DNA from 4 places in the Novosphingobium kaempferiae genome. Region 1 is predicted to be linked to each of the others. Evidence: riboswitches for the same ligand, from Rfam matches in the RefSeq annotation. Region 1 holds a riboswitch; each other region holds the start of a gene.
What was found. A riboswitch is a leader RNA that binds a small molecule or an ion and turns the genes downstream of it on or off. The one in region 1 is predicted to bind cobalamin.
Positions count from the first base shown of each region.

Region 2: it holds a riboswitch for cobalamin, as region 1 does, so the genes downstream of both, cobW (cobalamin biosynthesis protein CobW) here and LO787_RS25940 (HoxN/HupN/NixA family nickel/cobalt transporter) in region 1, are expected to answer to the same signal.
Region 3: it holds a riboswitch for cobalamin, as region 1 does, so the genes downstream of both, LO787_RS04980 (TonB-dependent receptor domain-containing protein) here and LO787_RS25940 (HoxN/HupN/NixA family nickel/cobalt transporter) in region 1, are expected to answer to the same signal.
Region 4: it holds a riboswitch for cobalamin, as region 1 does, so the genes downstream of both, LO787_RS00640 (TonB-dependent receptor) here and LO787_RS25940 (HoxN/HupN/NixA family nickel/cobalt transporter) in region 1, are expected to answer to the same signal.

Region 1 is NZ_CP089301.1:5,671,399-5,677,036, forward strand. It holds gene LO787_RS25925 (hypothetical protein) at 1-527, opposite strand, end outside; gene LO787_RS25930 (hypothetical protein) at 669-935, shown strand; gene LO787_RS25935 (flagellin) at 929-1,276, shown strand; gene LO787_RS25940 (HoxN/HupN/NixA family nickel/cobalt transporter) at 1,521-2,582, opposite strand; cobalamin riboswitch at 2,776-3,017, opposite strand; gene LO787_RS25945 (nuclear transport factor 2 family protein) at 3,081-3,482, opposite strand; gene LO787_RS25950 (nuclear transport factor 2 family protein) at 3,479-3,889, opposite strand; gene LO787_RS25955 (flagellar motor protein MotB) at 4,406-5,218, opposite strand; gene motA (flagellar motor stator protein MotA) at 5,222-5,638, opposite strand, start outside.
Region 2 is NZ_CP089301.1:3,378,209-3,383,846, forward strand. It holds gene cobN (cobaltochelatase subunit CobN) at 1-206, opposite strand, end outside; gene cobW (cobalamin biosynthesis protein CobW) at 331-1,380, opposite strand; cobalamin riboswitch at 1,564-1,810, opposite strand; gene LO787_RS15350 (alpha/beta fold hydrolase) at 1,930-2,925, shown strand; gene fahA (fumarylacetoacetase) at 2,936-4,237, opposite strand; gene LO787_RS15360 (sensor histidine kinase) at 4,324-5,625, opposite strand.
Region 3 is NZ_CP089301.1:1,077,667-1,083,304, reverse strand. It holds gene LO787_RS04990 (hypothetical protein) at 398-739, opposite strand; gene LO787_RS04985 (cell wall hydrolase) at 909-2,081, opposite strand; cobalamin riboswitch at 2,253-2,446, shown strand; gene LO787_RS04980 (TonB-dependent receptor domain-containing protein) at 2,571-4,367, shown strand; gene LO787_RS04975 (hypothetical protein) at 4,421-4,579, opposite strand; gene LO787_RS04970 (septal ring lytic transglycosylase RlpA family protein) at 4,640-5,212, opposite strand; gene LO787_RS04965 (ABC1 kinase family protein) at 5,337-5,638, shown strand, end outside.
Region 4 is NZ_CP089301.1:125,495-131,132, forward strand. It holds gene LO787_RS00635 (aromatic ring-hydroxylating oxygenase subunit alpha) at 1-1,400, shown strand, start outside; cobalamin riboswitch at 1,571-1,810, shown strand; gene LO787_RS00640 (TonB-dependent receptor) at 1,998-4,136, shown strand; gene LO787_RS00645 (hypothetical protein) at 4,139-4,432, shown strand; gene LO787_RS00650 (PepSY-associated TM helix domain-containing protein) at 4,429-5,638, shown strand, end outside.

The DNA.
Region 1 (5,638 bases):
CGCAGCCGATAGCCTGGCATCGCGAAGGTCACGAAACGCGGGACACGCGTTTCGTCCGCAGGAAGCTGCCACGCGCTGCCATTTGTGTAATCCTGCAAGGACTCCCCGCTGTCGAAATCGATCCGGAAATCGACGCCCGGCACGTCGGCACCGTTCGGAGCCACAACTCTGAACGCAAAGGGCTCGCCCGGAGCGACGTCGACGCGCCCGGCTGTTATCGTCGGCGCAACGGGGCGCGGGTCGCTAGTCAGTTCGATGTGGCCGCCAGCCTGCACCCAGCGCCCTTTCGCCCGTTCATCAAGCGAGCCGACCGTCAGACCATATTCGAACGTTCCGTCTTCGTTGAGCCGGATACCCGCCACCAGCTCCATTTCGGAATGCACGTATTCACCCGCCGGCGACATTGCCTCGGATTGCGCAGGCACCGATGCTGAGGGTGAGGACTGCGCGACGGCGGACTGCAAGGGTGAAAGCGCAAGCAAAAGCGCGGCGCTGCAACGCCCGATTTTTACCGATCTGACTGCCAAAACCCATCGCTCCTGTCAGTTCTCACCGGACCTTAGCCGGCACCGGACTATTTGCTTCGTTGAATTTGTTCTGAAATCCTGTTCGCGTACTGGTCTTTTCAATCCGGCTTCGACACTATGCGAAGACGAAGGGGGAAGTCGATGCGTAAGAGGTACTCTGGCTGGGCGGCCTTGCTCGCGTCTGTTTCCGTCTCGCTGGCGGCACAGGAAGCTCCCCTCCCCACGACGCCGAATACACAGGGCGACCTGTCGATCACCATCTACAACAGCGACGTGGCACTGGTGCAGGACATACGCACGCTGAACCTCGGCAACGGGCGCGTGCGGCAGGACTTTCCGGACGTCAGCGCCCAGATTCGCCCTGCGACGGTTTCGCTCACTCGCAGGGCGGCCAGCAGGTCGTGTTGACCTCCAAGGCGATCGACGGCACCAAGGTTTCGGCGACCGCGCTCGACGTGACGACGGCCGCGCTCGCCGCGACCACGCTCACTAACGTCGACGCCGCGCTGACCGACGTGAACGCTACCCGCGCCTCGCTCGGCGCCGGCCAGAACCGCCTCGAATCGGCGATCAACACCCTGACCAACACGGTCACCAACCTGTCGGACGCCCGCAGCCGCATCGAGGACGCGGACTATTCGTCCGAGACCACGCAGATGGCCAAGGCGCAGATCCTCTCGCAGGCCTCCACCGCCATGCTCGCTCAGGCCAACCAGAGCCAGCAGAACGTCCTCTCGCTGCTGCGCTAAGAGACTGAGCCGGACAGCAGCATAGAGCCTCCCGTCCCCCGGAAGGCCCGGAAAGCCCGGCGGCTACCCATGGCCGCCGGGCTTTTTGCATTCCTCCCCCACCGGGGGAGGGGGACCATGCGAAGCATGGTGGAGGGGCACCATCGGGATCGCGTGCGCTCCAAGGACAGCACCTTCTCGGGCGCGCGCCGCAAGGTCGGGTGATCCGCCGCGTGCCCATCCACCACCCCGTCCCGGGGAGGAGCTACCCCTCGCTGCGCACTTCGACCGCATCGAGCCCGCCCCAGCGCCAGATTGCCCAACTCACCAGCCAGCACACCACGAACAGCCCGATGATGAGGAAGCCGAGCGTGTTGAAATGCTCGGACAGTGCGCTAGCGCCGGACCAGACGCCGCCTTCCAGTCCGAACTTCTCGGACAGCAGCGCCGCCGTCTGGATCGATCCGATCACCAGCGCCACCATGGCCGAGATCGCGGTAATGACGATGTTGTAGTAGAGCTTGCGCAGCGGCTTCACGAAGGCCCATTCGTAGGCGCCCAGCATGATGACGCCGTCGGCGGTGTCGACCAGCGCCATGCCTACCGCGAACAGCACCGGGAACACCAAGACCGCTCCCAGCGAGATGCCGTCCGCTGCATGCGCGCCCGACAGGCCGAGGATGGCGACTTCGGTGGCGGTGTCGAATCCCAGCCCGAACAGGAAGCCGAGCGGGGCCATGTGCCATGCATGGTGCACCAGCCGGAAGACGGGGCGCAGGATGCGTGCGATGAGGCCGCGCCCCGCAAGCAGCATGTCGAGGTCTTCCTCCACATACGTCCCGCCGCGCCGCACCTGCTGGAAGCGCTGCCAGACACCGCGCAGGATCGCGAGGTTCATGATGGCGATGACGAAGAGGAACGTCGCGGATATCACCGTCGCGATCACCCCGCCCGAGCGGCCGAACGCCTCGAAATCGTCGAGCGTGCTGGCGGCGAGCGCGATGGTGGTTGCCGCGATCAGGACGATGGCGGAGTGGCCCACCGCGAACCACAGCCCCACGGTGATCGGGCGCTGGCCCTCCTGCATGAGCTTGCGCGTGACGTTGTCGATCGCGGCGATGTGATCGGCGTCGACCGCGTGGCGCAGGCCGAGGCTCCAGGCGAGCAGCGCGGTGCCGAGCATCACCGGGTTGGCGTGGAACAGGCTGAAGGCCCAGCCCCATGCCAGCAGGTTGGCCGCGACGAGCGCGGCGAAGAGCACGCCGATGCGGCTCTTCAGGGAAGCAGCGCCGCGTGTCGGCGCGGGCGAAGAATATCGGGAAGCCAAGTGTCATATCCCCGTCGGCGTCAGCGATCCTGACGGGGAGCCTGCCGCGCCCGGGAACCCCTTGCGCGACTCGGCGGATTGATGCCGGACGGACGCCGGTCAGCGCCCGGCATCGCCTGCCGGTGCGGCCCCCGCCGCACATGCGTCGCTCAGACGGAGTGTTCCGTGCCTTGGCCAACCCCTGGGCCACGGCAAGAGCGACCAGACGCCGGCAGGTCTCCTGGCTCATGGGTCATCGCTTGATGCATGGCCTTCCCGGGCCTCGCATGTCGCAGCGTCCGGCCCAGTGGCTGCCGGCGTCCCCCTTCGGTCGCCGGCCTATGCATCGCGCTCGCCACTTACAGTTGCAGGGACAGCCCCGGATTCGAGGGGGAACCCCTCTCACCGCGTTCCCTATTAAGCCCCTTGCGGGACACCGGCGCGATCTGTCGCCAGGGCTCCGAACGGAACCCTGACGGAGGCGTTCGTAGGCCGGGGAACGCGCGGCGGCAAGAGGGGCTATTCGGCGATGTTCATCGCATAGGTGCGCCGGGCGAAGCGCCAGCGACCTTCGTGGCGGACCAGTTCGTCGTCATAGCGGGCGGCGAACTTCATCACCTTGCCCTCGATCCGCGCGATCTCGCGGACGTGGCAGCGCGCGCTCGCGGTGTCGCCCGCGACGTGGATGGCACCGGGCATGGCGAAGAAGACCATCGCGTCCATCGTCGTGAACAGGTCGTCCCATGTCCGCGACAGGGCTTCATGGCCCCGCACTTCGGCATGGATGGTGGTCCAGATGGCGTCGGGCGTCCAGCAATCGAGCCACTGCGCCTTGTCGATGCGCGATGCGGCGTCGGCGTAAGTTTCCATCAGTTCGCGGATGGCGGCGCGGTCCTCCGTCGGGCCGGAGAAGGCGGTCATGCGGGGAACTCGCCGATGGTGAGGGTGTAGTCGCGGCGGGCGAACTTCCATTCTCCGTCGATGCGCACCAGCGCATCCTCGTAGCGGCCGCAAAGCTTGAACACCGCGCCTTCATGCGTCTGCACGACTTCGCGGGCATAGCTGCGCACGGCAGCGGCATGGCCCGCGATCTCAATCGAGCCGATCTCGGCAAGGAAGGCGACCGCGCTCCAGTCCTTCCACAACCCGTCCCACGTTTCCGCCAGCGCGGCGTGGCCCTCGGCATCGAACAGGTGGCTGGTCCAGCGGCCCTCAGGCGCGAAGGTGGAGAGCCACAGCGCCCGGTCCCCGCGCCAGCTGGCGTCGGCGTAAGTGCCGTACAACTCGCGGATGGCGAGGCGGTCCTCGACCGGGCCGGTGAATGGCATGGCGTGCTCTCTCCCCTTTTGGCGGGGAGGGTGGGGTGGGCTGCGGGATCAGGCAAGCAAGGGGGGATCGCCGGGGCGCATTCTTGTTCGTCGTCCCGGGCGCGATCCGGGACCGCTGGCTGTGAACAGCCGACCTGCCGTTGTTCCGCCGGGGGCTTCGACAAGCTCAGCCTGAGCGGGAGCACCCACTTTCGTCATTGCGAGCGTAGCGAAGCAATCCAGCAGTAGCGCGTAACGCTGGATTGTTTCGCTACGCTCGCAATGACGGAAATCTCTATTTTCCGCTCAGGCTGAGCTTGTCGAAGCCCCATCGGCGAGGCACCGCCTAAAGACGGCCAGCGGTCCCGATCTGCGCCGGGATGACGGCATTCTGCCCTCCACTCCCGTCGCCTCTGCGGAGGCAGGGGCCCATCAGGTCTTTCGCCACGACGCCTTGCTCACCGTGAGGCAGCAAGGCTGGGATGGGCCGCTGCCTGCGCAGGGGCGACGGGGTGTTTTGGGAGGAGAGCGCCCCCCTCAATCCATCAGCGTGATCGAAATCCGCCGGTTCCGCGGGTCATGCGGATCGCCGGGGATGAGCAGTTCGCGGTCCGCCACGCCCTCGATGCGGCGGAAGCGGTCTTCGGCGATGCCGTCGCGCATCAGGGCCTGACGGGTCGCCTCGGCGCGGCCGGCGGAAAGCGACCAGTTGTTGCCCACGGTGCCCGGTCGGTAGGGCAGCGCGTCGGTATGGCCGCGCACGGTCAGGCCGCCGTTGGAATCCTCCAGCGCCTGCCCCAGCGCTTCGAGAAGGTCGCTCGCCTCGCCGGTCAGCACCGTGGTGCCCATGCGGAACATCGAGAAATTGGCGTCGTCCACCAGGTCGATGCGGATGCCCTCGGTGGTGTCGACCATGCGCACCTGCCGGGCCAGCTTGCGCAGGCGTTCGGTAGAGGCGAGCTTCCTTTCCACCGCCGCGCGGGTGCGCTTGGCGCCTTCCTTGGGGCCGCCGGTGGCATCGCGCGGCACGGTGATCGCCTTGTTGCCGCTGCCGCCGGGATGCGGCAGCTTGTCCTGCGCGGTCAGCGACGTGCCGCCGAGCAGGCCGGTGCCGGATCCCGACCCGGACTTGAGGTTCTTGACCAGCGTGGGCGAGAAGTAGTCGGCGATGCCCTTCCTCTGCTTCTCGGTCGTGGCGCCGAGGATCCACAGCAGCAGGAAGAACGCCATCATCGCGGTCACGAAGTCCGCATAGGCGACCTTCCACGCGCCTCCGTGGTGACCGCCCGCGACGACGGTCACTTTCTTGACGATGATCGGCCGGACCGGCTCTTCGGGCTTCTTCGCCATAGGCTACTTGCCGCGCATCGCGTCGAGCAGGTCGGACAGGCTGGGCCGGAACGCATGACCGAGGCCCGAGCGTGCGCTTTCGACCACCAGCGGTTGCGGCCAGCCGTGGAGGCTGGCGATGATGACCTGCTTCACCGCGTGGAAGATCTGCTCGTCGGCTTCCAGCACCTGCTTGAGACGGCCCGCCATCGGCGCGACGATGCCGTAGGCCAGCAGCACGCCCATGAACGTGCCGACGAGGGCAGAGCCGATCATCTCGCCCAGGATCGAAGGCGGCTTGTCGATCGAGCCCATCGTCTTCACCACGCCCAGCACGGCGGCGACGATGCCCAGCGCGGGCAGCGCGTCGGCCAGCCCCTGCAGCGCGTGCTGCGCCTCGTGCTCCTCATGAAAGTGGGTCTTGAGGCCGTTGTCGATCAC
Region 2 (5,638 bases), 2.3 Mb from region 1:
TCGACCGAATAGGGATGCCGCAGTTGCAACAGGTTGGCCAGCCGCACGCTTGGGCCGCCCTCCGGCAGTTGCGCCGCCGCCTTGGCGAAGCAGGCAAGTTCACTGTCCGCCACCGTCAGGATCACGATGTCGCCCGGCGGCTGGTCGAGGTCGATCGCCTCCTCGCCGTTGGAGATCGTGCCCGGGGTAGCGGATAGCAGGTGCATCAGAGCGCGCCCCTTTGCTCGTCATTGCGAGTGGCGAAGCCGCGAAGCAATCCAGCGGGGCGCAAACCGCTTTGGATTGCTTCGCTATGCTCGCAATGACGAAGCGTGGGGTGCATGGCCAGGTTTACGCCGGAACCGAAGCCAGGACGCCCGCCAGCGCGGCTTCGATGGCAGCGCGGTCGAGGCCCTTCTGGCCGATCACCACCAGCTGCGTGCGGCGCGGTTCCTCCGCCTTCCATGCGCGGTCGAAGAAGTGCTGGATGCGCGGGCCGACGGCCTGCACGACGAGGCGGCTGGGCTTGCCCGCCAGCGCGACCATGCCCTTCACGCGCAGCACGTCATGCGCGGCGATCTGGTCTTTCAGCCCCGCCAGCAGCGCGTCGAGGTTGGCCACTTCGCTGCCGTTCAGGATGAAGGTGTCGAAGTCATCATGATCGTGATCGTCGTCGAGGCCGTCGATGTGCGACTTGCGGCTGTCGAGGTCGTCCTCCGCCGCCGCGACGATGCCGAGCAGCGCGGCGATGTCCACCGCGCCGTGGTCCGCGCGCACGATCTTGACGCCGGAGCGGGTCTCGGCGGCGACGGTCTTCTCGACTTGCGCGAGCACATCCGCATCGACGAGGTCGGTCTTGTTGAGCACGACCATGTCGGCGCAGCCGAGCTGTTCCTCGAACAGCTCCTCCAGCGGGCTGTCGTGGTCGAGGTTGGGATCGGCGGCGCGAGCGGCGGCGAGCGCTTCCTCGTCCGTGGCGAAGCGACCGGCGGCGACGGCATCGGCGTCGATCAGCGCGACAACGCCGTCCACCGTCGCGCGGGTGCGGATGTCGGGCCACTGGAACGCCTTGACCAGCGGCTTGGGCAGGGCGAGGCCGGAGGTCTCGATGATGATGTGGTCGGGCGGCGTTTCGCGATCGAGCAGCTTCTGCATGGTCGGCAGGAAGTCGTCGGCGACGGTGCAGCAGATGCAGCCGTTGGCCAGTTCGAGGATATCGTCCTCGGGGCAGGCTTCGTCGTTGCAGCCCTTCACCAGTTCGCCGTCGACGCCGACGTCGCCGAACTCGTTGATGACGAGCGCGAGGCGGCGGCCCTTGGCGTTCTGCAGAAGGTGGCGGATCAGCGTGGTCTTGCCGGCGCCGAGGAAGCCGGTGATGACGGTGGTGGGTACTTTGCTCAAGGCTCTTCTCCCGCGCCGGCGACGTGTCGCGGCGGGGCGTACCGTCGGGCAGACGACGGCGCGGGCAGGGGCGACGGACAGGCGCGAAGACGCCCGACGACCATGCTCGCTGCGGCCCCGAAGCCGCATGCGTGTCGTCGCTCAGACGGTGAACCGTGCCCCGGCCATCCCCTGGACCAAAGCAAGAGCGACCAGACGCAGGCAGGTCTCCTGGCTCGCGGGTCAACGCATCGATGCACGGCCTTCCCGAAGCCTCGCATGTCGCAGCGTCCGGCCTCAGTGGCTGCTTCCCCGCGGAGTGTGGGGGAAGCGATGTGCATCGCGCTCACCGCTTACAGTTGCAGGGACAGCTGCGGATTCGAACGGCGAACCGTTCCCACCGCCTTCCCTTTTAAGCCCCTTGCGGGGCACCGGCGCGATCTTCGTCCGGGCTCGCGCCCGGTCTTCACGGCGGATACCGGGGCGTAGGGGGACGCGCAAGTGCCCTGTTGCGGCAACCCTTCGCGCCTGCGAACATTGCACCGTCAAGCTTTTGAAGGAGATGCCGTTTTGCCTGCCCGCCGTTCCGTTGCCCCGGTTATTGCTCTGGCGATAGCGTCCAGCTTCTCGGTTCCCGCCAGCGCCGATCCGATGCTGGCCGACTTCTCCTATGGCCGCCCGGTGCAGCGCTTCGGCTTCACCAGCCAGAACGAGACGCTGGAGATGGCCTATCTCGACGTGATGCCGACTGCGAAGGCGAACGGGCGCACGGCGGTGCTGCTGCATGGCAAGAACTTCTGCGCGGTTACCTGGGATACGACGATCAAGGCGCTGACCGGCGCGGGATACCGCGTGATCGCGCCCGATCAGGTTGGCTTCTGCAAGTCCAGCAAGCCGGATCGCTACCAGTACGGGCTGCACACGCTGGCGGCGAACACGCATGAACTGCTCACCCGGCTGAAGGTCGAGAAGCCGGTGATCGTCGGCCACTCGATGGGTGGGATGCTGGCGATGCGCTATGCGCTGCAGTATCCGGGGGACGTGTCGAAGCTGGTGCTGGTCAACCCGCTGGGGCTTGAGGACTGGCGCGCCAAGGGCGTGCCCAACACCACGGTGGACAGGCTCTATGCGGGAGAACTGAGGACCACCCGAGAGAGCATCAAGGCCTACCAGCAGAGTACTTACTATGCCGGACAATGGCGCAGCGACTACGACCGCTGGGTCGATATGCTCGCGTCGATGTATGCTGGCCAGGACGGCGCCATCGTGGCGTGGAACCAGGCGCTGACCTCGGACATGGTGTTCAACCAGCCGGTGATCCACGAGATCGGGCGCATCGCCGTGCCGACCGTGCTGATGATCGGCGAGAAGGACAACACCGCGCTCGGCAAGAACCGCGCCGACCCGGTGCTGCGCGCGATCCTCGGCAATTATCCCAAGCTGGCGCGCGAGGCGGCGGCGCGCATTCCGGGATCGAAGCTGATCGCCTACCCGGAATACGGCCATAGCCCCCAGGTACAGGCGCCCCAGCGCTTCCATGCGGACTTGCTGAAAGCGCTGGAGTAAGCTGGCGCGCTTACCGCGCCGGCAGGATCCTCGCCTGGCATTCGCCGAAGCCGATGGTCGCACGGCCAGGGGCGGATGCGGTGGCGGTGATGACGATCTCGTCGCCGTCCTCAAGGAACGTGCGCGTCTCGCCGCTCGGCAGGGACAGCGGCGACTTTCCGCCTTCGGACAACTCCATCAGGCTGCCGTAGCCTTCGCGCACGGGCGCTGAAATCGTGCCGGTGCCGAGCAGGTCGCCGGTGTTGAGGTTGCAGCCGTTCGAGGCATGATGCGCGACCATCTGGTTGACGGTCCAGTACATGTTCGTCGCCGGTCCGGTGCTGAGACGATGTGGCGGCAGGCCCGCATCGCGCATGGCCTGCGTCGAGAGCCAGACTTCCAGTGTCACGCCCAGCGCGCCATGGGCCCGGTCGTCCGCGTCCGAGAGGTAGGGGAGGGGCTGCGGGTCGCCCTCCGGACGTTCCGGCTGTGCGACACGGAACGGGGCCAGCGCCTCGGGCGTCACCACCCAGGGCGAGATCGTCGAGTGGAAGTTCTTGGACAGGAACGGTCCGAGCGGCTGGTACTCCCAGCCCTGCACATCGCGCGCGGACCAGTCGTTGAGGAGGCAGAATCCCGCGATATGCTGCGCAGCATCGGCGATGGGCACGGGGGAACCCAACTCGTTGCCGGTGCCGATCCAGACGCCCATTTCCAGCTCGTAGTCCAGTCGCGCGGTGGGTGCGAAGACCGGCGCGTCCGCCTCGGGCGGCTTGCGCTGGCCGCGTGGGCGCACGACCGGGACGCCCGACGGACGGATCGAGGACGAGCGGCCGTGGTAGCCGATCGGCACATGCTTGTAGTTGGGCAGCAGCGGATTGTCGGGGCGGAACTGGCGGCCGATGTTGTTGGCGTGATGGATGCCGACATAGAAGTCGGTGTAGTCGCCGATGCGCGTCGGCAGGTGCAGTTCGCAGGCCTGTGCGACGTGCAGCATCGGCTCGATTTCGCCGCGGCGGTTGTCGTCGTGGAGCAGGTCCGACAGGACGCGGCGCAGTGCGGCGCGCCGCTGCGGCGCGATCGCCATCAGCCGTGCCAGCGTATCGTCTCGACAGGCGTCGGCAAGATCGTCGGGCACCAGCCCGGCGTCCGCCAGCGCGGCAAGGTCGAGGATGCGGTCGCCGATCGCGACGCCGATCCGGGGAGACCGGCCTGCGGGAGAGAACAGGCCGAAGGGCAGGTTCTGGATGGGGAAATCGCGGTGCCCGTTGGCGCTCTCGACCCAGCTGGTGCGGGCAGGATCATGCGTTTCGTCGAGAATCCACCAGGTCATCATTTATCGTCCTTTCCCAACCGCTTCGCGGCATGGGCTCACTAGAGCGTATGCGGGACGATTTGAAGTCGTAGACTGGCGGGGCGTCAGTCCTGCTGCGGCTGAGGCACGTCGAGCCGCGCGACAAGCCCGCCGTCCGGCGCGGCGGCGAAGGAAAGCTGGCCGTCGAAGCGCGCCATGAGCCGGTGCGCGGTCGGGATGCCGAGGCCGAAACCCTTGGTATCGCGTGCGCGTGCCGCGTCGAGGCGGAAGAACGGGTCGAGGATCGCCTCGAAATAATCCGACGGGATACCCGGCCCGGAATCGGCGATCTCGATCCGCCAGTGCCCTTCGTGCCGGAGCACCGAGATGCGGGCCTCGCCGCCGAACTGGATGGCGTTCTCAACCAGCGCGGCGAGCGCCAGCGCCAGCGGTTCGCGAAAGGTGCGGACGGGGGCGGGGCCTTGGGTAACCACGCGGGCGCGCTCGGCGTAAGGGTAGAGCACCTCACGTACAGTCTCGTCGAGGTCGAGTTCCTCGGGCTCCGCCTCCAGATGCTGCGCGCGCAGGAAGCGCTGGAGCGAGGCGAGCAGCGCCTCCATCTCGTCCACGCTGGCAAGGATCACGCCGCCGAGTTCGGCGTCGTCGATCAGTTCGGCAGCGACCTTCTGGCGCGACAGCGGCGTGCGCAGGTCATGGCTGATCGCCTCGAAAGACTTGGCCTGATCCTGCAGCAGGCGGGCGATGCGTTCCTGCATGAGGTTCATCGAGTGCGCCAGCTTGCGCAGATCCGGCGTGCCACCTTCGCGGATGGTCACCTGTCGCCCCCGCCCGATTGCGTCGGCGGCGTCGCTCATGCGGCGCAGCGGGCGGGTGAGGACGTGCAGCGCGACGAGGCCGATGGCCATGAACGCCACCGTCGTCGCCAGCGTCAGCACGGTGGCGCGCAGGGCGACCGGCCACATTGCGTTGATGTCCCGCGAACGGAAGTTGAGCCAGTGCCCGTCGCTCAGCCGGATCGCGCCGACGAGATCGCATTTCCCGCCCGGAGGCCCCTGCATGGCGAGCCGCAGCGCCCGCCCGCCTAGCGAGGGCTCCCACTCGATGATGCGTCGTTCGATGCGGACGAGGGTCTTGTCGGTTGTCGGCGTGGCGACGCTCGGCGCATTGCCAACGGCGGCGGCGAGGTGTCGCGTGGTCATGATCGGCGCGGTCAGGCGCGGATCGGCGGCATGGATGCGGTCGCTGACGACGAGCAGTTCGGCGATGCGGCGCGCGTGATCCTCGTTCAGCGTCTGCCGGTCGATCGACTGGTAGAAGACGAGGCTCGCAGCCAGTTGCAGCACGCCGAGCAGCATGAAGACGAGTGCGACATAGACCGCGAAACGCGGTGCGAAGGGACGGGCCACCTTTAACCTCTCC
Region 3 (5,638 bases), 1.1 Mb from region 1:
TCGGCGAATCCGGGTGGGGTGGATGTGGGGAGTGGGAAACGGCGACGGCGGATCGGCCGGTGGATAGGCCTCCTCGGCTCGTCCCATTGCGATCAGCCCGCCCATCTCGTCATCGCCTATCCCTTGTCGTCATTGCGAGCGAAGCGAAGCAATCCAGCGCAGCCCGCGCCGCGCAGGATTGCCGCGCGGCTTCCCCGCTCGCAATGACGAGGGGGCGAAGCGCACCCGCTCTGCCGTGGTGCCGCTTGCCTCGTATCCCTACTCGTCATTCCCGCGAAGGCGGGAACCCATCTCCCGAGGGTGCCTATCGAGCAGGCATGAGTTGGATCCCCGCCTCGGCGGGGATGACGTCTATAGGGGGAGTAATTAAAGGTTGGGCAGCGACCCGCCCCGGCCCTCAGCCGCGAAGGCGGTGCGCCACGGCGACGGCCATGCGGCGGTCGAGATGGCCGCAGATCCCCAGCCAGCGCGTGCGCGCGGGCACGTCGCCGCGCTCATGGGCGGCTTCGGCCTCGATGCGCGCGCGGTCGGCGGCCGAAAGGCCGTGACGGGCGAAGTGCATGAGTGCCTCGGCGATCCCGGCATCCATTGCGATGTTCGGGCTGTTCGATACGGCGCAGAGCATGGGCCGCGTGCGAGCAGCGTTGTCGTTGGCGGCGTCGAGAGGGGCGCCGGTGCAGAGCACTCCGGCAATGGCCGGCATCGTCCCGTTCATGGCGGCGGCGAAGCGGATGGTCATGGGCGCGGGATCTCTCTTTAGTATCTGATGTCGACGGATAGACCGTCTAGCCCGGAAGGCACTAAGCCATCATGCAAGGACTTGGTTTCCCAAGTCTTGACGATACCCCTTAGGGAGAACCCCGTGGGTGTTCCGCTGCAATCGATTTAGGTTATCGAGCGGGGGGAGTTCAGTTCGAGGGGCTGGCGATCCAGCGGCCGGAGTTGGCGTACTCGGCCTTGATCCCCTGAGATCCGGGGAGGTTCTGCGCCTTGTAGAGCGCTTCCCCGCCGCGCGCCTGCACTTCGGTGGAGTAGGCGGGGGCGGGCGTGGCCGCGGCGACCGGTTGCGCGGCGGCAGGCTCCGCCTTGGCGGGCTGGGCGAGGCCGAAGGCGCGCTGCACCGCCAGCGGATCGAGCGCGGCGGCAGCAGCGGCGGTGTCGGCGCTGTCGTCGTGACGGTGCGGTGCGGCAAGCGGCTCGCCGCCGAGGTAGGCGAAGCGGAACGTCGCCGCGCTGCCAGCTGCGCCCCGGAATGCGTAAAAGCGGTGCGCGCCGATGGTGCTCAGGTACTGCAGGCTCGGTGCCCAGTAGGGATTCACCTGGACGGTATGGTAATGCGTGGCGAGGCCGACCGGCGCATAGACGTACCCGGCCAGCGCCGCGCGGGCGACGTTCTCCGCCCGCTCCCAGAACATGCGCTGCGGGTGGCGGGCAAGCGATCCGTCGCAGGTGAACGAGAACTGGCAGCCGGTCGATCGCTCCGAGCCCTGATAGACCACGCCGCACACGGTCTTGGGATAGGCAGGGTGCGCGACGCGGTTGAGCACGACCTGTGCCACCGCGCGCTGCCCGGCGTCGGGCTCGCTCGCCGCTTCGTAATAGATCGCGGCGGTCATGCACTGGAGCGCGCGGGTACGGTCGACGCCGGAATTGTCGACATAGAGCGGCCGCGCGGTGGGGAGCGGGCCGGACACGCTGTCGTCGGCGTCGGAACGGATGCCCTCGCCGACCTGAAGCGGGCGGACCTCGGTGTCGAGGTAGTAGAAGGCCGATCCGGGAAAACTGGCGCCGCTCTGCTCGAACGGCATGGGCAGCGGCCCGCTTTCGGCCTGCGTGGCGTCGGCGATGGCGAAGCTGTCCCATCCCTCGGGCGCGGCGAAGGCGGGCAGCGCGACGGCGGCGAGCGCGGTCACGCCGAAGGTCCAGCGGCGGCGAAGCACGACGGGTCGATGGCCGACGCCGCGCGAACGGCGCGGGTAGCGGGCGACGAAATCGCGGGGACGCTCGAAGTGCTCCTCTCCCGAATCCACCGGGCGCGCCAATGCGGCGTCGGTTCCGGCAGGGGAGGGTTCAGGCGCCACTAGGTTCCTTTCAGTGCATCTGTGCAAGATCGCCGTAACCCGCCTTTTCCTGCGGCGCACGGCGTCTTTCGCGGCCGTCCCGTTGCGGCACAGCAACGCCCTCTACGCCTAATGACTTAAGAAATTGGGTGAGTCGCGGCGGCGCTTGCCAAGCCCGAAAGCCGCGGTTATCCGCGCCTTCACGTCATGGGTTGCCCGCAAGGGCCTAAGAGGGAAGTCGGCTGCGAATGCCGGCGCTGCCCCCGCAACTGTGACCGGGGAGGCCCCCTCCACCAAGCCACTGGCTCCGCGAAAAGCGGGCCGGGAAGGCGAAGGCGGGCCGACGATCCGGGAGCCAGGAGACCTGCCCGTTGACGGTCGTTCCGCAGCCGGACGGGGTGTTCCGGATGCAGCGAGTGTGACGCGTCGGAAGGAAGACGCGCACGCCTCCGCCACGAACGGCAAAGACGTTCAAGGTTCGGAGGAAGTGCTATGAAGTATCTGTTTTTGTTGAGTTCCGCGTTTGTGCTGAGCACGCCTGCGATGGCGGAGGCGGACGAGCAGATCGTCGTCACCGCCACTCGCGAGCCGACCCCGATCACGCAGGTAGGCCAGTCCGTCAGCGTCGTCACCCGCGACGAGATCGAGCGCGTCCAGGCGACCACCGCAACCGACGTTCTGTCCCGCATTCCCGGCGTTTCGACCGTCCAGTCCGGCGGTTTCGGCCAGCCTTCCAGCGTCTTCGTGCGCGGTGCGGAGAACGCGCAGAGCCTCGTCCTGATCGACGGCGTGCGCATCAACGACCCCGGCGACGTCGGCGGCGGCTTCGATTTCGGCGCGCTGCCCATCCGCCAGTTCGACCGCGTCGAGGTCGTGCGCGGATCCTCGGGCGTGCTGTGGGGCAGCCGCGCCATCGGCGGCGTCATCAACTTCATCACCGCCCGACCGACCGAGGAATGGACCGCGCGCGGCCAGGCCGAATACGGCTGGCGCGACCGCAGGCAGGCGAGCGTCTCTGCGGCCGGTCTGGTCGGCCCGGTGGGCCTGACGCTGGGCGGAAACTGGCTGAAAGGCGACGGTTTCTCCGCCTTCAACGAACGCCGCGGCGCTACCGAGAAGGACGGCTTCGAGAGCAAGAGCGCCAACGCGCGCGCCTCGATCGAGTTCGCGCCGGGACTGTCGGCGGACGCCGGCGGGTTCTACACCAAGGCGAACTACGACTACGACAACACGGGCGCAGATGCGCTCAACCTGGGCATGAAGCGCGATACGCTGGGCTATGCGAACCTGCGTTACGCTGGCCTCGACGGCCGGTTGAACGCGCGGATCGGCTATGGCCTGAACGACACCCGCCGCATTTCCGATGACGCGGTGTTCGGCCCCTACACCACCAATGGCCGCACCGAGCGGTTCGAAGGCCAGATCAGCTTCGCGCCGGTCGAGATGGCCTCGATCCTCGTCGGCGGCGAGACCGAGAAGCAGAAGTTCGACGACAATTACGGATCGAAGGACTCGACCAGCATCGACAGCCTGTTCGGCAACCTGACACTGCATCCGCTTGCCGGGCTCACCCTGAACGGCGGTGTGCGTTACGACGACAATTCGGACTTCGGGCACAAGACGACCCTGGCCGCCAATGGCGCGTGGGTCATCGGCACCGGCGTCGATGCGCCCGTTTTGCGCGCCAGCTACGGCGAGGGTTTCAAGGCGCCCTCGCTCTACCAGCTCTACACCAACGCAGGCTTCCGGGCGCTCGATCCGGAGACTTCCAAGAGCTGGGATGTCGGGCTTGAGCAGCCGTTTGCCGAGGGCACGGGCCGTTTCACGCTGACCTATTTCGACCGCAAGACCCGCAACCTGATCGACTACGACCTGGCGAACTGGAACTACTACAACGTAGGTCGCGCGCGCGCCAAGGGCGTCGAGCTGGGCATGCAGGTGACGAACTGGCAGGGCTTCGACGTCAACCTCGCCTACACGTATCTCCACGCCACGAACGAGATCACCGGTGCGCTTCTGGCCCGTCGGCCGAAGAGCAACCTGTATGCGAGCATCGACAAGGTCTGGGAACTTGGCCTCAAGCTGGGCGCGGACCTGAGGGTCGGCGGCGGTCGTTATGACGATACGGCCAACACCCAGTACGTGGGCGGCAATGTCGTCGTCGGACTGCGCAGTGCGTTCGCGGTGACCGACAACGTTGAAATCTACGGGCGGGTCGAAAACCTGTTCGACGAGCACTACGAAGTGGTACGGACTTACGGCACCCCCGGCCGATCCGCTTATGCGGGTATCCGCGTCAAGATGTGAGAACAGGAACGGCGCCGCTTTTCAAGGCGGCGCCGTTTCGGCCTTTCAGCGGCTTAGCTCGCTACGAAGCGCCCCTTTGACCATACGCGCATCGGCTCTTCGCGCCTGTCGGCTTCGCGGCGATGCTCATCGCGCTGGCGGTCGAAAATGAGCGATCCGGTCTCCCGCGCGAAGCGGCTGCGGCGGAAGGGAATTTCGGCTCCGATGGTCATGATCTCTCTCCTACTGGAGAGGCAACGCCGAAAAGCAGGTCTGGGTTCCCGGACGCGTGCCTAGCGCGTACCCACGCCGCGTGCGAACTGATCCTGCAGGTTCGACAGCGTGCGTGGCGGGACGGACGGCAGCGAACGAGCGGGTTTTCCCTTGCGCAGAGCGGCCCGGTCCTTCTCTGCAGGCTCGACTACGCGGACACGCACTGCCGCCTTGCCCTGCGTGCGCATGCCGAGAAGTTCGGCAGCGCCGCGCGAGAGATCGATGATCCGCGCGCTTTCGCCGAATGGGCCGCGGTCGTTCACGCGAACGAGAATCCGCCGCCCGGTGTCGAGCGAAGTCACTTCGACATAGGCGGGAAGGGGCAGCGTCTTGTGCGCGGCGGTGATCCATTTGGGGCGGAAACGCTCGCCATTGGCGACCTGGTTGCCGCTTTCCGAGCCATACCATGTCGCGTAGCCGAGCATGTCGTAATCGGGCTGGGCGGCAGGAGTATAGGTCGTTCCGCGCACCTTGTAGGGCGGGCCAACGCGCACCGGGACATCGCTGACGGGGCGATACTTCACGCCGCCGCCACATGCCGCGAGAACGGCGGCGAGGGCGAGGACGACTGCACTGCGGATGAGGCCGGGCATTGTAGGAGCCTAACCCCGGCGGTCGCGCGCTCCAACGCGGGGCGGCGCGCTTTCCACAAGCGTGGCAGGAACCTGACCCCAACTCCGCCGGTTTTGCGATACCTTTCGCAGCCAGGGAACCGCGATGCCGACAATCCTCGAAACCGTGAGCGTCGCCGCACGCGACCGGGCGCGCATGGCCGAAGTGAGCGCCGTGATCGCCCGCTTTGGACTGGACTCGCTGCTCGCGCGGCTCGGGCTCGGTGGCGAGGCGCGGGAGGATGCGGACCTGCCGACGCGGACGCGTCGGGCTCTGGAGGCACTGGGGCCGACTTACGTGAAGCTCGGCCAGATCCTCGCGACGCGGCGCGACATGCTGACGGACGAGTGGATCGCAGCCTTCGAACAGCTTCAGAGCGATGCTCCCCGGCTGGCTTTCGACACGCT
Region 4 (5,638 bases), 150 kb from region 1:
TCCCGATCGACGATCCCGAACGCATCCCGGTAAAGCGCTACTACGACGCGGAATTCTATCAGGCGGAGCTGGACCACCTGTGGCCCCACGTCTGGCAGATGGCCTGCCGCGAGGAGCAGATTCCCGAGGTCGGCGACTGGATCGAGTACGAGAACGTCGGCAAGTCGGTCATCATCGTGCGCACGAAGACCGGGGTGAAGGCATTCCACAACGCCTGCCGCCACCGCGGCGTGCCCTTCGCGGGCGGATCGCCGCTCGGCTCCTCGCACCCGACCGCGCACGGCAACTGCGCGAAGTCCGGCTTCGTCTGCCCGTTCCACGGCTGGCGCTGGAACATGGATGGCGAGAACACGCTGGTCTACGGCAAGTACCTGTTCTCCGAACGCCAGATGGACGAGGACGACATCAACCTCATCCCCTGCCGCGCCGAAGTCTACGGCGGCTGCGTGTGGATCAACCATGACCATGATGCCCCCTCGGTGCGCGAGAGCCTCGGCCCCGTCGCCGAGCGGCTGGAGGCGCACAACCTCCACAAGCTGAAGGCGGAATGGTGCTACGGCACGGTACTCCCGGCGAACTGGAAGATCGCGATGGAAGCCTTCATGGAGGGCTACCACGTCATGCAGACGCACCCGCAGCTCCAGCATGCGGTGCCGACCATGTACGATTCGATGTACGCGATGGCGGAAAACCCGGACCGCCACCCGATGCTCGCCGATCCGGCGCTGACCATCGAGGAGAACATAGCCGCGCAGATCAAAAACATGGAACTGCTCAGCGAAGGCATGGCGGGCATGCTCCACGAGAAGGAAGTGGAGATCGCGAAGTCGCTCCAGCACGCGACGCAGGGACTGCCGGAGGACAAGGGGCAGGCCATGATGATGTGGCTGGGCATGGTCATGCATCAGGTCAGCGCCCAGCTGAAGGAGCGCGGCGAGCCCATCCCGGACCTCATCTCGGTCGCGCAGTCGGACCCGGTCAACGCGGTGGAGTTCCTTTTCCCGCACTACTTCCTGCTGCCCTACTTCAGCTCGATGTCGGCCTACCGCATCCGCCCGCTCGGCCCGGAAAGCTGCTTCTTCGAAATCTGGTCGCTGACCTTCTTCCCCGAGGGGCAGGAGCCCGAGCCGGTCATGGAGCCCATCGTGCTCCCGTTCGACAGCGCGGAATTCCCGCCGATCCCGCGGCAGGACTATTCGAACATCCCGATCCAGCAGAAGGGCCTGCACGCCAGCGGGTTCGAGTTCATGCGCCTGTCGAGCCGCGTCGAGGGGCTCATCAGCAACTACCAGCGCATCATCGACGGCTACCTGGCAGGCGTTCCGGCCGAGAAGCTGGCCGCCGCCAACAACAAGCTGGGCGGCAACTTCGATGGCGGGATCGAAGACCTCGGGTTCTGATCCCGGCGCTTGTCCCAAAATCCATCGCCCCTGCCTGCACGGGGGCGATGGTCCGTTACGCCATGCCGATGCCCGGCCCGGCGTGGCCACCCTCCCCCTTTTATCCGCTTGCACGACGTCCCCGCGCGACGTAACGCACGCGATGTTGCGAACGGACATGAGTCCAATCGCAACATCGATCGCGCCGGTGCTCCGAAAGGAGCTTAAAAGGGAACGCGGTGAGAGGGATCATCCCTCGAAGCCGAGGCTGTCCCTGCAACTGTAAGCGGTGAGCGCGATGCATATCGCGGCAGGCCAAGGTGCCCTGCCGCAGCCACTGGGCCGGACGCTAACTCCTGCGAGGCCTGGGAAGGCCGTGCATCGAGCGATGACCCGCGAGCCAGGAGACCTGCCAGCGTCCGGTCGCTCTTGCCTTGGTCCAGGGGATGGCCGCGGCACGGTGTACTCCGTCTGAGCGACGAACTTGCGGCCAGGCCGCAACGGCGGGTTTCGCCGGTCGCTCGTTCGCGCCCGGATTCCGCCGCTGCACTCGCGCGGGGATCGCCCTCACGCGGGAACCTGTCCGTTCGACTGGGAAACGCAACGGGGGTATCATTCATGAATACGAGAACTTTCCTTTCGTCCGTGATCCGTGCGGGCGCTTCGTGCTGCGCGCTGGCCATGGCGGCGACTTCGGCCCAGGCGCAGGAAGCCGCCGATGAAGGCGCGCCGGACAGCGCCGAGAACATCGTCGTCACCGCACGCAAGGCCGGCGTCCTGCAACTCGGCCAGCAGGCCGACGCCTCCAGCCGCCTCGGCCTGACGCCGATGCAGACACCCGCCAGCGTCGACGTCATCACCAAGGAGATGATCCGCAGCCTCGGCGACCGCACCGTCGTTGCCGCCGCCGCACGCGCGCCCGGCCTCATCAACAACAGCTCGGCCTTCGGTTACTCGCTGAGTTCGCGCGGGTTCACCGGCTACACCTCGGTGATGCAGCTCTATGACGGGATGCGCGTCTACACGACCACGACGCAGACCTTCCCCGCCGACCCGTGGATGGCGGAGCGTATCGAGGTACTGCGCGGCGCGGCCTCCGTGCTCTACGGCGAAGGCGGCATCGGCGGCGCGATCAACGTCGTGCGCAAGAAGCCCAACACCGAAGAGTTCGAGGGCGAAGTGCGCCTCAGCGGCGGCTCCTTCGACACTTACGCCGCGGCAGGCGGCATTGGCGGGCCGATCGGGGACCGGCTCTCCTACCGCGTCGATCTCAGCCACAATCGCTCGGACGGGTGGATGGAGCGCGGCCGTTCGCGCAGCCTCGCGCTGTCGGCGGCACTGCGCTACCAGGCCAGCGACGACCTCGTACTGACGCTGACCCACGACCGGGCCGACCTCGACCCGACGATCTGGTACGGCACGCCGCTGCGCGACGGAAAGCTGGTCCGCGATATCCGCAAGCAAAACTACAACGTCGCCGACCGCTCTCTGCGCTTCGACGATGCCTGGACGCAGGCGAAGGCCGAATGGACACCCGCCGAGGGCGTGACCATCACCAACGTCGCCTACTACCTCACCGGCTTCAAGCACTGGCGCAATGCGGAGGGCTACGCCTGGTCCGGCGACCAGATCCGGCGGTCGAGCTACCTCGAAATCTTCTACAAGACCAAGCAGTGGGGCGACCGCTTCAACGCGGTGTTCGACCATACCCTGTTCGGACTGGAGCACCGCCTGAGCCTTGGCGGCGAGTACAACACCGGCTCGCTGCTGCGCACCGACAGTTCGCCCAACAGCCGCTTCGACCTCGTCGACCCCTACGACTACACGCCGGGCACGTTCCTCGACGGTACGTTCGGCACCCGGTACAAGTACAAGACCGATGTCGAGCAATGGGCGTTGTTCGGGGAGAGCCGCCTGTCGTTCTCCGACCGCCTCTCGCTGGTGACGGGCCTGCGCTACGACCGCCCGAAGACCGAACGGCACGACGCGCTCGACCCGACTGCGGACTATACCGCGCATTATCCCAGCACGAGCTGGCGCGCGGGGCTGGTCTACAACCCGGCCGACAACATCTCACTCTATGCGCAGTACTCCGCCGCCGCCGATCCCGTCACCGCCCTCCTCACCGCCACGCTCGCGCAGACCAGCTTCGACGTGTCGACCGGACGGCAATGGGAGGCCGGGCTCAAGGCGACCTTCCTCGACGGGCGCGGCGAGTTCACGCTGTCGGGCTACCGCATCGTCAAGAAGAAGATCCTCACCCGCTCAGCGAACGACCCCACGATTTCGGTGCAGGTCGGCCAGCAGTCGTCCTACGGCGTCGAAGCCTCGTTCGGGCTGGCGGTGACGAAGACCTTCAGCATCCTCGCCAACGGCACGATCCTCAACGCGCAGTACGACGACTTTACCGAACTCGTCGGCACCACGCTCGTCAGCCGCGACGGCAACATGCCCATCGGCGTCGCCGAGAAGGCGGCGAACCTGTGGCTGTCATGGCGCCCCGTAGAGCCGCTGCACCTCGACGCCGGGCTTCGCTACGTCGGCGAGCGCTATTCGGACGCGGCGAACACGCGGCGCATTCCGGCGTACACGCTGGTCGATGCATCCGCCCGCTACGACTTCGGCGACAAGACCAGCGGCACGCTCAACCTGCGCAACGTGTTCGACAAGATCTACGTGCAGAACAGCTACTCCACCTCGCAGTGGGTGCTGGGCGAACCGCGCAGCGTCGCGGTGACGTTCGAGCAGCGGTTCTGACGATGGCGGCGAGGCGGGAACCGGGCTGGCGCGAGATCGTCCCTCGCCTGCTGGCGGCGAGCATCGGCGCCTATGCGCTGTGTTATGCATGGATCGGCGCGGCGGTACGGCTGCTGCCGATGGCCATGCCGATCGACGGCGTCGATGCCAACATCCTCGCCACCTGCCTCGCCTTCATCCTGTTCGTGGTGGTGGCGCTGCGAGCCTTCGCGCTGCGCAGCGCCCTGCGCGTCTGGGTGGAACTGCTAACGGGGACGGCCCTGCCGCTCTGCCTGCTGCTGGGATCGAGCCGATGAAGGATACGCTGCGCCAGTCGATGGGCTGGCTGCATACCTGGTGCGGACTGCTGTTCGGGTGGGTGCTGTTCGGCGTGCTGCTGACCGGCTCGCTCGCGGTGTTCTACACCGAGATGAACCTCTGGACGACGCCCGAACTGCGCTCTCCCGTCGCCATCGGCCGGGAGCGTGCGGTACGGATCGGGCGCGACTACCTTACCCGGATTGCCCCGGAAGCGCGGCAATGGCGGATCGTCATCCCGACCCCGCGCGAACCGGTATTGCGTCTCGTCTGGACCGACCAGAAGGGCAAGGCGACCACGCACCGGCTGGATCCGCAGACCGGCGCACGCATCCCGCGCGACATGGACGCCGGGTTCTTCTTCATGCGCTATCACTACACGCTGGGGATAGACCGCAAGGCAAGCCAGCTCGGTTTCCTGATCGTCGGTGCGGCTGGGCTCGCCATGCTCGTGGCCTCGATCAGCGGGGTCATCATCCACAAGCGGATATTCCGGGACTTCTTCGTGTTCCGCCCCAGCGGTTCGCGCCAGCGGGCATGGATGGACGCCCACAACGTGTTCTCGGTGCTGCCGCTGCCGTTCCACGTCATGATGGCCTATACCGGGCTCGTCCTGATCTATTACGCCTACATTCCCGCAGGCGTCGCCATGCTCAACGGTGGCGACACCAAGGCCTATCAGCGCGAAGCCGCGCAATCGCGCTACGTCGACGTCGAGACCCCGCCGGGACCGCCCCGCCGCACCGTGGACCTGATGCCCCTGGTCGCGCGCGCCGAACGGGCATGGGGCGGAGGCCCTGCCGTGAACATCTACGTAAGCCATCCCGATCGCGCCAACGCCGCCGTCGAGATCTGGCGCCAGCGCGACGATCGCATCGCCAACTTCCCTGACCGCGTCGCGTTCGACGGCAGCGACGGCAGGCTGCTGCGCGTGCAGGTGCAGCGCTCCCACGCGCGCGAGACGCAGGCGTTCCTCGCCGGACTGCACTTCATCGAATGGGGCGGCACGGCGGCGCGGTGGCTCTACTTCCTGACCGGGCTGTGCAGCGCGGCAATGGTCGCGGCAGGACTGGTGCTGTTCACCGAAAAGCGCAGCCGCCGCGCGGCTTCGGCATTCGAGACGATGGCGAGCAGGATCACCGTGGCCGCAGTCGCCGGCAACATGATCGCCTGCGCCGCCTATCTCCATGGCGAACGGATGCTGC